4 regions of the Metabacillus sp. B2-18 genome follow, and region 3 is predicted to be linked to each of the others. Evidence: predicted binding sites of a transcription regulator. Region 3 holds the regulator's gene; each other region holds the start of a gene.
The links. The regulator Rex, encoded in region 3, represses fermentation and respiration genes when NADH is low (regulators of the CRP and FNR family bind a similar motif). The targets are predictions, from matches to a motif close to TTGTGAAATATTTCACAA.
Positions count from the first base shown of each region.

Region 1 (3,063 bases), 410 kb from region 3:
CTTTCTTAGATGAGATGAAGAAATACGCAAAAGAGGTTGTAACTGAAATTAAAAACAGCAAACAAACCTTTAAGCATGATAACTTAACAGGAAGCAAATGTCCGGACTGTGGCAAGCTCATGCTAGAAGTGAACGGTAAAAAAGGTAAAATGCTTGTTTGTCAGGACCGCGAATGTGGCCACAAAAAAGGCATATCAAAGGTAACGAACGCACGCTGTCCAAACTGTCACAAAAAGCTTGAACTGCGCGGACAGGGTGAAGGTCAAATGTTTGCTTGTAAATGCGGACACCGTGAAAAAATGTCTACATTCCAAGAAAGACGGAAAAAGAACCAAAACAGCAAAGTTTCAAAACGCGAAGTTGCTAATTATATGAAAAAGCAAGATGATAACTTTTCAAATAATGCTTTGGCAGATGCTTTAGCAAAGCTTAATTTAAAGGAGTAGCAAAATGAGTCGCAAAATTGGACATCTCACAATCCTTGTTTCAGATTATGATGAAGCCATTGATTATTATATTAATAAGCTCGGGTTTGTTTTGCTTACTGACAACTCATTTGGAGAAGGCATGCGCTGGGTAACAGTTGCTCCTTCTCGAGAATGCGGAACGGCAATTGTATTTGTAGAAGCCGATAATGATGAGAAAAAGGCACGTGTAGGTTCACAAGCTGCGGATCATGTATTTTTGGTGATTGAAACAGATGACTGTTTGCGTGAATATCATATAATGAAAGAAAAAGGGGTGCGCTTTTTAGGTGAACCCCAAGAAATGCCATGGGGAACAGAGGTTGTGTTTGAAGATCTCTATGGAAACCGTTTTGACCTGCTGCAGGTGAAAAGTTACTAAGATTTTAAGATAAGGAAGATATAACGTGCCAATCATAAAGACAGATATGTTTATTTATGCCCCTCGTGACATTTGCTTTGATGTTGCGCGAGATATTGATATTCATACCCAATCCACAAGTCAAACAAATGAACGTGCGATTGGTGGTGTAACAAGTGGCTTAATCGAGTTAAACGAAACGGTCACATGGGAAGCCGTCCACTTTGGAATCAAACAAAACCTAACTGTTCGGATTACGGAATTTGATTTCCCAAACCGATTCGTCGACGAAATGGAAAAAGGAGCCTTCAAACGCTTCTACCACGTCCACGAATTCATCGAAAAACCAAACGGCACACTCATGCTCGACACATTCGACTACACCTCTCCATTTGGATTCATAGGAAAAATCGCGGACCGACTGTTTTTGGAGCAGTACATGAGGGAGTTTTTGATAACGAGGAATCGGTATATAAAAAAAGTTGCTGAAGAGAGAGTTGGATGAGGTGCCTGTCACTTCCCGAAGTTTGTCGGAATTTGTAATAGGAATCCCAAAAAGAAGGGCCGCTGTTTGCGGCCTTTTTCTATGTTAGGAAGAGTCCTGTTGGGCGGGGCAAAAATTTGATGTGTCATCTACTGGATCAACCAGAGACAGAATCTATAACCAGGATATTAAAAACAATTCATTTCCCATCCCCCACCATTACAAGCACACCATCCCATGTAAGTAGAAATTTTTCCATAAAAGTGAACAATTTATGATCAATATATTACGAAAAAGTGACTAATAGTTGAACGATATATGACACATGAATTTACCAATAAACTTATCAGTGAACGTCTGATATGATGTGATTAACGATCTTGTGTGATCTTTCACACTGATCTTGTGCATGTTTTCACAAAGTGTTGTCGGGGTATCTAACCCTGATGATGTAGGTATAGAAAGAAGAAGCTTATGTGAAGGAAAGAAAGGAGTACTTATATGAAATTAAAATGGACTTTGTTCACAGTTATGGTTTCCATTGCCGCATTGTTATCAGGATGTGAGCCGTTACTGGTTTTAGATCCTAAAGGGCCACAGGCAGAAAGACTAGCAAGTGACATCTTATTATCTATGGGAATTATGTTGTTTATCGTTCTTGTTGTTCTTGGACTATTAGCTTATATGTTAGTGAAATATCGTGCTTCTAACATGCCTGATGATTATGAGCCGCCACACATTCATGGAAATGTATGGGTTGAAGCAATTTGTGTAGGGGTACCAATTATTATTGTTGCTTATCTTTCTTTTGTGTCAGTGCAAAGTAACTATATTGTTGAAGCACAGCCTGAAGGATATGAAGATAAAGAGCCTTTAGTTGTTTATGCGTCATCTTCTAACTGGAAATGGCATTTTAGTTATCCAGAAGAAAATATTGAAACGGTGAACTATTTATATGTACCAACAGATCGTCCGCTTGAATTTAAATTATATTCACATGGACCAATTACAAGTTTCTGGATTCCACAGCTTGGTGGACAAAAGTATGCAATGAATGATCACATTACAACACTTCATCTTGCAGCAGATCATGCTGGTGAATTTTTAGGAAGAAACTCAAACTTTAGTGGTGAAGGATTTGCTGATAACACGTTTAACGTAACAGCTATGTCTCAAACTGAATTTGATGAGTGGGTGGACGAAGTAAAAGAAACAGCTGAACCACTTACTGAAACAGAATTTGAAGAGTTATTAGAGCCAGGTCATCTTGGTCAATTAACATATACGGGAACTCATTTAGAGTTTGCTCCACCAAATCACGGTCATCACAGTGAAGAAGGTTCAGAGTCTGAACATGAAGGACATGAAGCAGAAACAACTAAAACTGACTCACACGAAGAGGACCATTCAGAACACAGTAATCATTAATCTTTAAAAGATATCGGATCTTTAAAATAAATTCACTTCCGAAAGGAGTCACAAACGTATGGATTTCTTTGATCGTTTTGCCGTACCTCATCCAAGCTTTGCAATCTATGCTTCGATGGTAGCCATTGGTTTAACTACGATTGCTATCATTGCTGGATTAACGTACTTTAAAAAATGGGGTTATTTATGGCGTGAATGGATAACAACAGTTGACCATAAACGTATCGGTATTATGTATTTAATTTCCGCGTTAGTTATGTTATTCCGTGGTGGTGTGGACGGAATTATGCTTCGTGCACAGCTAGCGGTTCCTGATAATACGTTAC
Region 1 covers NZ_CP088245.1:4,965,606-4,968,668, reverse strand. Annotated here, with positions in the region: gene LPC09_RS24810 (DNA topoisomerase III) at 1-446, shown strand, start outside; gene LPC09_RS24805 (VOC family protein) at 451-846, shown strand; gene LPC09_RS24800 (SRPBCC family protein) at 872-1,330, shown strand; gene qoxA (cytochrome aa3 quinol oxidase subunit II) at 1,811-2,737, shown strand; gene qoxB (cytochrome aa3 quinol oxidase subunit I) at 2,796-3,063, shown strand, end outside.
Region 1: a site for Rex is predicted at 1,713-1,730, ahead of qoxA (cytochrome aa3 quinol oxidase subunit II). Genes of this name have one in related genera too.

Region 2 (3,063 bases), 1.4 Mb from region 3:
AATATCTGCATTTACAACTTCATATCCATGATCAAGAAATTCTTTTATAACAGAATATCCAAGAAGGCCGCTCCCTCCTGTTACAACAACTTTCTTCATAAAGTCACACACCTTATTTTAAAATGTCTTCAATTTTCGCAATCACATCAGCTGTTAATGTAACATCAGATCCTTTTGCATTTTCAATAATTTGCTCTGGCTTTGTTGCACCAACTAGAGTACTCGCGATATTAGGTAAACGTAGAATCCATGCAATCGCTAATTGAGATAAACTAATATCTAACTCTTTAGCTAGATTTCCTAGTTGTTCAACCTTTGTAAGTGTTTCATCATTTAATAATTGATCCATAAACATGTTCGAGTTAGGATCTGTTGCACGACTTCCTTTTGGAGCTCGGTTATTTAAACTATATTTTCCTGTTAATACACCTTGTGCTAATGGAGAAAATACAATTTGACCAATTCCGTGCTGTTCACTAACCGGGATCACTTCTTTTTCTATGTAACGGTGAAACATATTATAGTTCGGTTGATTTACAACAATGCGATCTAATAAATATTTCTCTGCAGTCCCAACTGCTTCTTGAATTTGTTGAGCTGTCCATTCACTTACACCTGCATATAATATTTTTCCTTGGCGAACTAAATCATCAATGGTTCTTAATGTTTCATCAACAGGTGTTTCTGGATCATAACGGTGACAGTAATAAATGTCCACATAATCAGTATTTAATCGTTTTAAGCTGGCATGAAGCTGTTCAAACACATGCTTTCTAGAAAGTCCACGATCATTAGGTCCTTCCCCCATCGGCCAAAACACTTTGGTTGCTAACACATATGAATCACGACTGTACCCACCAAGTGCTTCTCCGACAACTTTTTCAGATTCCCCTGTTGCATATACATTTGCTGTATCAAATGAATTTAGTCCTAAATCATAGGCTGTTTCAATCGTTTTAACTGCTTTATCTTTTTCAGTAGAAGCACCATATGTAAGCCAGCTTCCTAAGCTTACTTCACTTACTTTTAATCCTGATCTGCCTAAACGTCTATATTTCATCTCAACATCTCCTTTAACAAAATGAATGAACATGTTATTTGTGGTATCGTTTACATTTGTAAATTATATATAGTTGCCAAATGGTATACAAGTACTGAAATATTATTGATATAATAAAAAATAAGTTATCTACTTTACTTTTTATAGTAACTATAAGGGGGATACTATGGAGAAAGCAAACGAGTTACATATTGAATGTTCCATTGAAAAAGCACTAAATATTATAGGTGGAAAATGGTCATTTCTTGTTATTAAACAACTCTTTGATGGAACAAGAAGATTCGGTGAACTACAGCGTGCAATCCCGAATATCAGTCCAAAAGCACTAACAGATACACTTCGTCATTTAGAAAGTCATGAAGTACTAACTCGTGAAACCTTTGCAACTGTACCTGTGACAGTTCAATATACTTTAACAGAGAAAGGCCATGCTTTAAATATAATGTTAAAAGAAATGAAAAAGTGGGGAGCACAGTGGGGATAACTGAGGCTTCATATATAATAGGATATTAAGCAGAGTGAACTCTTATATGAGTTCACTTTTTTTATTTTTCAAGTGAGATTTATCACATCAATTTTTATTGGAATCCCTTAACCTTACCTTAAGAAAAGCAAAATGTAAGGGGGATTATGATGAGCAAAAAAATAAAGCACGAAGATCATGAACTTAAAGGTACTTTAATTAGTGTTTTTGTCATTGGTTTTTTCATTGTAGTCATGTGGTTTGGTGTTTATTTCTTTTATTTATCACGATAGTTAGGGGGTTTTACGATGCACTTTCATAAATTTGAAAAAATCTGGTTAGGATTCGGTATTATTTCTTTAGTTTTATTTCTAAGTATTATTGGAGTAACAGCATTTGCTTTCAATCATCATCCTTCAGGGGGGATGGATACAATCGATCCTGATAAAGTAGAGCAAACAGCTCCTTTTGACAACCCTGGTGTACATCAAATTGATGACAACACATATGAAGTGATTATCGTTGCAAAAGCATTTGGGTACGATCCAGCGGAAATAAAAGTACCAGTTGGAAAAAAAGTAGTTTTTAAGGTAGCTAGTACTGATGTTACTCATAGCTTCTCAATTGCAAAAACAAATGTAAACATGATGGTTGTACCTGGTCAAATTAATACAAAGGAATATACGTTTGATGAGGCTGGACAGTATTTGGTGATTTGTAACGAGTACTGTGGCACAGGGCATCATTTTATGAAAACAACAATTGAGGTGGTTGAGTGATGAAACAGATTAGTTTAGGAGATAGAAAGCTCGCTATTACAAATATTGTTGTAGCATATATTGCTTTTTTAATAGGTACATTTTGCGGTCTAATGCAGGTGTTTATTAGAAATGATGCACTAACACTTCCACCATGGCTTGACTATTATCAAATACTAACAGCACATGGCGTTTTATTAGCACTTATTTTTACAACTTATTTTATCTTTGCATTTCTTATTTCTGGAATGAGCTATTCCCTCGGTGCTTTTGGACCGAAAGTACGCCTTTTTTCATGGATTGGATTTTTTGTAACAACAGCTGGAACAATTCTTGCAACCGTCGAAATTATTGCTGGCAGAGCTTCTGTTCTTTACACATTTTACGCACCACTTCAAGCAAGCGGATGGTATTATGTAGGTTTGGCACTATTCGTAGTAGGAACTTGGATATACAGCTTTGCCCTTATTGGTCATTATGTAAAATGGAAAAAACAACATAAAAAACAACTAAGCCCTTTGTTTGCCTATATGACGATATCTACTCTTATTCTTTGGATTATTGCTTGCCTAGGTGTAGTAGCAACTGTATTATTTCAATTTATTCCTTGGGCATTTGGTTGGGTTGATACTATAAATGTTGAATTGAGCCGTTCACTTTTCTGGTATTTCGGGCACCCGCTCGTATACTTCTGGTTGTTACCTGCTTATATGGCATGGTATGTAGTTGTTCCAAGAATTATTGGCGGAAAAGTTTTTAGTGACTCACTTGCTCGTTTGTCA
Region 2 covers NZ_CP088245.1:3,977,502-3,980,564, forward strand. Annotated here, with positions in the region: gene LPC09_RS20210 (NAD-dependent epimerase/dehydratase family protein) at 1-99, opposite strand, end outside; gene LPC09_RS20215 (aldo/keto reductase family protein) at 113-1,060, opposite strand; gene LPC09_RS20220 (winged helix-turn-helix transcriptional regulator) at 1,227-1,544, shown strand; gene LPC09_RS20225 (cytochrome c oxidase subunit 2A) at 1,694-1,816, shown strand; gene LPC09_RS20230 (cytochrome c oxidase subunit II) at 1,832-2,302, shown strand; gene LPC09_RS20235 (b(o/a)3-type cytochrome-c oxidase subunit 1) at 2,302-3,063, shown strand, end outside.
Region 2: a site for Rex is predicted at 1,615-1,632, ahead of LPC09_RS20225 (cytochrome c oxidase subunit 2A). Genes of this name have one in related genera too.

Region 3 (3,063 bases):
CAGCTATCATCGTTTCTAGGAATAAGGTTATTAGACCTATTAAATATAGGAGAAACCACAGTTGAGAGGTTTGCATATTGGACAATCCTCAGCTTTACATTGGCTTTCTTCATTATTCTCTTTCTTTTAAGACACGACCGCCATGCAGAAAGTCGCTTCCGTGGGGAACCATCTTCTGTTGGAGCTTCAATCGGCTGGGCTGTTGCAGGTTTCTTTTTAGCTTTATTTGTACAAAGTGTTGCAGCAAATATAGAGGTAAATGTATTTGGGGTCGAAGCCGGGTCTGAGAACACTCAAATGATTGTTAATGTTATCAAGGTTTCACCCCTGGTTATCATTGTCACCTCAATTTTGGGTCCTATACTTGAGGAAATTATTTTTCGAAAAATACTTTTTGGGGTACTTTATACTAAAACAAACTTCTTTATTGCTGCTATTATAAGTTCACTTATTTTTTCACTATTACATGGTGAACCACAGCATGTTCTATTGTACGGTTCAATGGGATTCACGTTTGCATTTCTTTATGTTAAAACAAAACGAATACTCGTCCCAATCTTTGCTCATGTCGCTATGAATACAATGGTCGTTATTATCCAGACTGTATTCCAGGAAGATATAGAAAGAATGATGAAGCAAATGGAACAAATGCAAGTAATTATTGGAGGCTTTTTATCATGAGAACTAATCCTATTTCCATGGCCATTTTTTATTTAATTATGGGGTTGCTATTTACTTACTTAGCAATAAACAGTGCCGAGAATGGGATCTTTACCTTTCCAACTATTTTATTAATGCTGATCGCAACCTTTGATATCGGCGTTGCGATTCGAATGTTTACTTTATCAAGAAAAATAAAAAAAATGAACATAAAAAAATGAGACTTATCACGAGTCTCATTTTTTTATGTTCTCTTCTTCAAACCGCGCCTTTTGTGCCTTTCGATAGGAAATACGGGAAATCCAGATGCTAATTTCATATAAAATAAACAACGGTATGGAAACCATCAAATGGGACGCTAGTTCAGGCGGTGTGATTAAAGCTGCAATAACTAACAATACAAAGTATGCGTATTTTCTAACCTTTGATAAAAACATAGGGGTAACAATTCCTAATCTAGTCAGGAACATTATTACAACCGGTAATTGAAACAGTATACCAAATGGCACCGTTAGCTGTAATAAGAACGAGAAATACTCATTCACTCCGATAACTTGATTTATATCCAAGTCAGTTGATATTCTTTCCATAAAGTCGATTACAAACGGAAACAGGATAAAGTAAGAAAAGGAAATCCCGAGAAGGAATAACAAAAGTGAAATAGGAATATAGCTCAATGTTACTTTTCTTTCTTTTTCATATAGACCTGGACTAACAAACGACCATAGCTGATACAAAATAATCGGTGAAGTAATAACAAATGCTATTATGAAAGCGAACTTCATATAAACCATTAATGGATCTGTTAAATTAAAAGCATTTAATGTTAATGATTTTGCTTCGTCTGTTTGTTGCAAATAAATAATAATCGGTCTGGAAAGTAGAAATCCAGCTATAACCGCTACGAAAAAGAAAACGACAGCAATAACGAGTCGTTTTCTTAGTTCGGTTATATGTTCCATGACCGACATTTCATCATGTTTCATATCGGTTCATCCTATCTTACTTGACTTCTTCCTTTTTCTCTTTTTTGCTGTCTTGCTCATCATCGTCGTCTGCTAAACCTTTTGTTGCATTTTTAAATTCGCGAAGTGTATTACCTGCTGCTTTTCCAAGTTCAGGTAGCTTTTTTGGTCCAAAGATAAGTAATGCTACAAATACGATAAGTAAAAGGCTTCCGATTCCTACTGTTGGCATCGAATCCACCTCCTTTTCTGGGCTATTATTTATTTCTCCTCATGAGGATAATGTTTTAAGAAATATACTAGAGACTGTAGCTCTACTGCTAAATCGATATGATGAATTCTTATTTCATCCGGCACGTTTAATCGTGCTGGTGTAAAGTTTAATATTCCTTTAATTCCCTTTGTAATGAGACGGTCTGTTATTGATTGTGCAACTGGCGCTGGTACAGTTAAGATTGCAACTGTAACATCATCAGGAAGATGGTTTTCCATCTCATCTAAATGGAAGACCGGTACCCCACCAATCTCACTACCTACCTTATCTTCGTCTACATCAAAAGCTAGAGAAATAACTGTATTGTTATTTTTAGTGAAATTATAATGTAAAAAGGCCGTTCCTAAATTTCCTACACCAATTAAACATACTTTCGTTATCTCATCTTGATCTAATGTTTTTCTAAAAAAGGATAACAAATAATTCACATTATATCCATATCCTTTTTTTCCAAGAGCTCCAAAATATGAAAAATCTCTGCGGATTGTAGCGGAATCTACTTTTACTGCATCACTTAACTCGGCGGATGAGACACGTTGCTTTCCTGACGAGTGTAAATTTTTTAAAAACCGATAATATAAAGGCAATCTCTTAGCAGTTGCCTGCGGTATTTTCGTTTGGTCTATATTCAATCTTATCCCTCACATTCACACAAACACATATGACAATGCTTAAAGGATTTTGGAGATACTAGTAAAATCCATGTCATATTTCGTTTCTTAAGAAATCGCCGCTTTTACCACCTGTTTTCTCTACTAAATAGGTTGGGCCTATAATCATTCCTTTATCCACTGCTTTGCACATATCATAAACAGTTAGTGCTGTTATGCTAGCAGAGGTTAACGCTTCCATTTCAACACCTGTACTTCCTTTTGTTTTCACAGTAACTGAGATCAATAAAGTATAATGATTATCACGAACATCCCAATCAAACTCAATGTTTACACCTTTTATTGAAATCGGATGACACATAGGAATGACCTGCGATGTTTGCTTAGCAGCCATAATTCCAGCTACTTGTGCAACTGATAATACATCACCCTTTCCTATTTCATGATTAGTAATTTTTTCGTAAACCTCTTTTGTTACTTGAATACTTGTCTTAGCTTGAGCTGTTCTAACAGTCTCTTCTTTAGCCGAGATATCAACCATCTTCGCTCGGCC
Region 3 covers NZ_CP088245.1:240,810-243,872, reverse strand. Annotated here, with positions in the region: gene LPC09_RS01395 (CPBP family intramembrane glutamic endopeptidase) at 1-681, shown strand, start outside; gene LPC09_RS01390 (YdiK family protein) at 678-881, shown strand; gene tatC (twin-arginine translocase subunit TatC) at 897-1,646, opposite strand; gene LPC09_RS01380 (twin-arginine translocase TatA/TatE family subunit) at 1,663-1,857, opposite strand; gene LPC09_RS01375 (redox-sensing transcriptional repressor Rex) at 1,887-2,531, opposite strand; gene moaC (cyclic pyranopterin monophosphate synthase MoaC) at 2,605-3,063, opposite strand, start outside.

Region 4 (3,063 bases), 330 kb from region 3:
TTCCAACTCTCGTAACGCCAATGGCTCCATCTTATCTTCATGGCTGGTCACCTGATGGAAAGACATTAGCTTATTGTGCAGAAAGAAATGGCCAGTACGACATTTATACGATCCCAGCATATGGCGGAGAGGAAAAACAGCTAACAGATCTTCCGGGCTTAGATGATGGCCCTGAATACTCACCAGATGGAAAGCATATTTGGTTTAATTCCACTCGGTCCGGTTTGATGCAAATTTGGCGTATGAATGCAGATGGTAGTGAACAAACGAGAATAACATTTGAAGAAAGCAATAATTGGTTTCCACATGTTTCTCCTGATGGAGAGAAGGTAGTTTATCTTGCTTATAAAAAAGGAGAGGTGGAACCTGGGGACCATCCTCCTAATAAGGATGTTGAATTAAGAATCATGTCCAGTACAGGTGGAGAGTCAAGTTTGTTAATCAAGCTGTTTGGTGGTCAGGGTACGATCAATGTAAATTCATGGTCTCCAGACAGTAAGCAGGTGGCATTTGTCAGATACGAACTAAATTAAAGCATAAAAAAAGCAGTAGTTATCCATTTGTAGGGAAATTACTGCTTTTTTATAAATCAATTATAAGTAGTGTTAAATTTCATATCTTCACTTTTTAAAATAAAGTCATTTGCAGATCTTCATAATCATCATTTTTATTGTCATTTTCCTCGATCTTATCACTTTCTTTATGAGAATCATCTGGAATCTCTACAGTTAAGACCTTGTATTTACAATTCTCTTGGTTTTTTTCAAGAGCATCTAGATGCCCATTTTTTTGTAAGTTTTCAAGATACTTCACAACATCCACATATAATTTAGGTCTACCTGTAGAATAGGCATCACTTGAAAAACCATGATTTGTAATAAGATGTTGGCATAAATCTTTTGCAGATATAATGGTGTTTTCTTTTAAATACTGATTTATATAAGAATGAGCTGATTGAATCGTCAAATCATGACCACCTCTTTTGAGCATTTTTAAGGGAAGTAAATAATAGGATTACATTTCATTCTACTACAAATTAGTATCCTAGTTTATTTTAGGATCAATTTTTTTAATACCTTATGTGATCTTTCTCACATTCTTTATAAAATTACGATGTTACAATGATCTCAAGTTGATGATCAACACAACAATATATAATCTCTTGTGAAAAACTTCACAATATAAAACGATAAATTGGAGGAATACAAAATGAATTTAACACTTGGAAATAAAGTTGTATTAGTTGGTACTGGAGCGGTTGGATCAAGTTATGCTTATGCGTTAATGAATCAAGGAATCAGTGATGATTTAGTGCTTGTAGATTTAAATGAGGAAAAAGCGAAAGGTGACGTAATGGACTTAGATCATGGAATTGTTTATGCACCAAATTCTATGAGCATCAAATTTGGTACTTATGAAGATTGCAAGGATGCAGCACTTGTTGTTATTTGTGCCGGTGCAGCACAGAAACCAGGGGAAACAAGATTAGATCTAGTAAGTAAAAATGTGAAAATCTTTGAATCTATTGTAAATCAAATTATGAAATCAGGATTTAACGGAATTTTCTTAGTGGCAACAAATCCGGTTGATATTTTAGCCTACGCAACATGGAAATTTTCTGGATTGCCAAAAGAAAGAGTAATCGGATCTGGAACAGTGTTAGACTCTGCTAGATTTCGCTATTTACTAGGAGAAGAATTCGATACAGCACCAACAAGTGTACATGGCTATATTATCGGTGAACATGGTGATTCTCAGTTACCTGTATGGAGCTCTGCAAATATCTCTGGTACACAGGTTGCACCGAAATTAACAGAGGAACGAAAGCAGGAAATTGCCGTTCAAGTTCGTGATGCAGCCTATAAAATCATTGAATCTAAAGGGGCAACATATTACGGAATTGCAATGGGATTAGCGAGAATTACAAGAGCAATTTTAAAGAACGAGAATGTGGTTTTACCAGTTGGGGCTTATCTTGAAGGGGAAAATGGACACAGTGATGTTTATATCGGGGTACCATCTGTTATCAATCGCACAGGTATAAAGAAAGTTGTTGAGCTTTCTTTAAATGATCAAGAACAGGAAAAATTGACAAAGTCAGTACAAACACTAAAAGATATTCAAGCTACTATTTGGGGTTAGTTTAGAAACCACACAGAGGAGAAATCATCATGTTAGTTGAAACGTTTGACCCATTTCAGCATCTCGCCATATCAGCATTAGTTGCAGCCATACCAATCATATTATTTCTATTATGTTTGACAGTATTCAAAATGAAGGGAATACATGCAGCTCTATTAAACTTAGTTGTAACCTTTTTAATTGTATTAGTAATCTTTAAGCTTCCTTTAGGGGAAGCAATCGGAAGTGTCATTCAAGGGGCAATAGTAGGATTATGGCCGATTGGTTACATCATTGTGATGGCAGTATGGCTATATAAAATAGCAGTAGAATCAGGGAAGTTTGATATATTACGAGGAAGTATAGTAGGCATTTCTCAAGACCAACGGATTCATCTATTATTAATTGGCTTTTGCTTCAACGCATTTCTCGAAGGAGCGGCAGGCTTTGGTGTACCAATTGCAATCTGTGCTGTACTTTTAGTTTCATTAGGATTTAAACCATTGCAGGCAGCGATGCTATGCTTGATTGCAAATGGTGCATCAGGAGCTTTTGGGGCAATCGGGATACCAGTAGGCATCATTGATACGTTTCATCTAGAGGGAGTTACATCAATGGATGTTTCAACGATGACTGCCTTAACATTACCAATTATCAACTTTACAATTCCGTTCCTGCTAGTTTGGTTACTGGATGGTTTTAAAGGTATTAAAGAAATACTACCAGCCATTTTAGTCACATCTGCTACTTATACAGTAACACAGGCAATTATTACAGTAACGATTGGACCAGAGTTAGCCGATATTATTCCATCTTTATTAGCAATGGGTACACTGGCGCTATTTCTTAAAAAATGGCAACCAAAAGAAATATTCTTACTTAATGGGAAAAAATGTGAAGTTGAAAAACATTCTATGAGTGAAGTAATCAAAGCTTGGTCTC
Region 4 covers NZ_CP088245.1:5,045,322-5,048,384, reverse strand. Annotated here, with positions in the region: gene LPC09_RS25130 (TolB family protein) at 1-533, shown strand, start outside; gene LPC09_RS25125 (DUF3895 domain-containing protein) at 628-966, opposite strand; gene LPC09_RS25120 (L-lactate dehydrogenase) at 1,210-2,142, shown strand; gene LPC09_RS25115 (L-lactate permease) at 2,172-3,063, shown strand, end outside.
Region 4: a site for Rex is predicted at 1,163-1,180, ahead of LPC09_RS25120 (L-lactate dehydrogenase). Genes of this name have one in related genera too.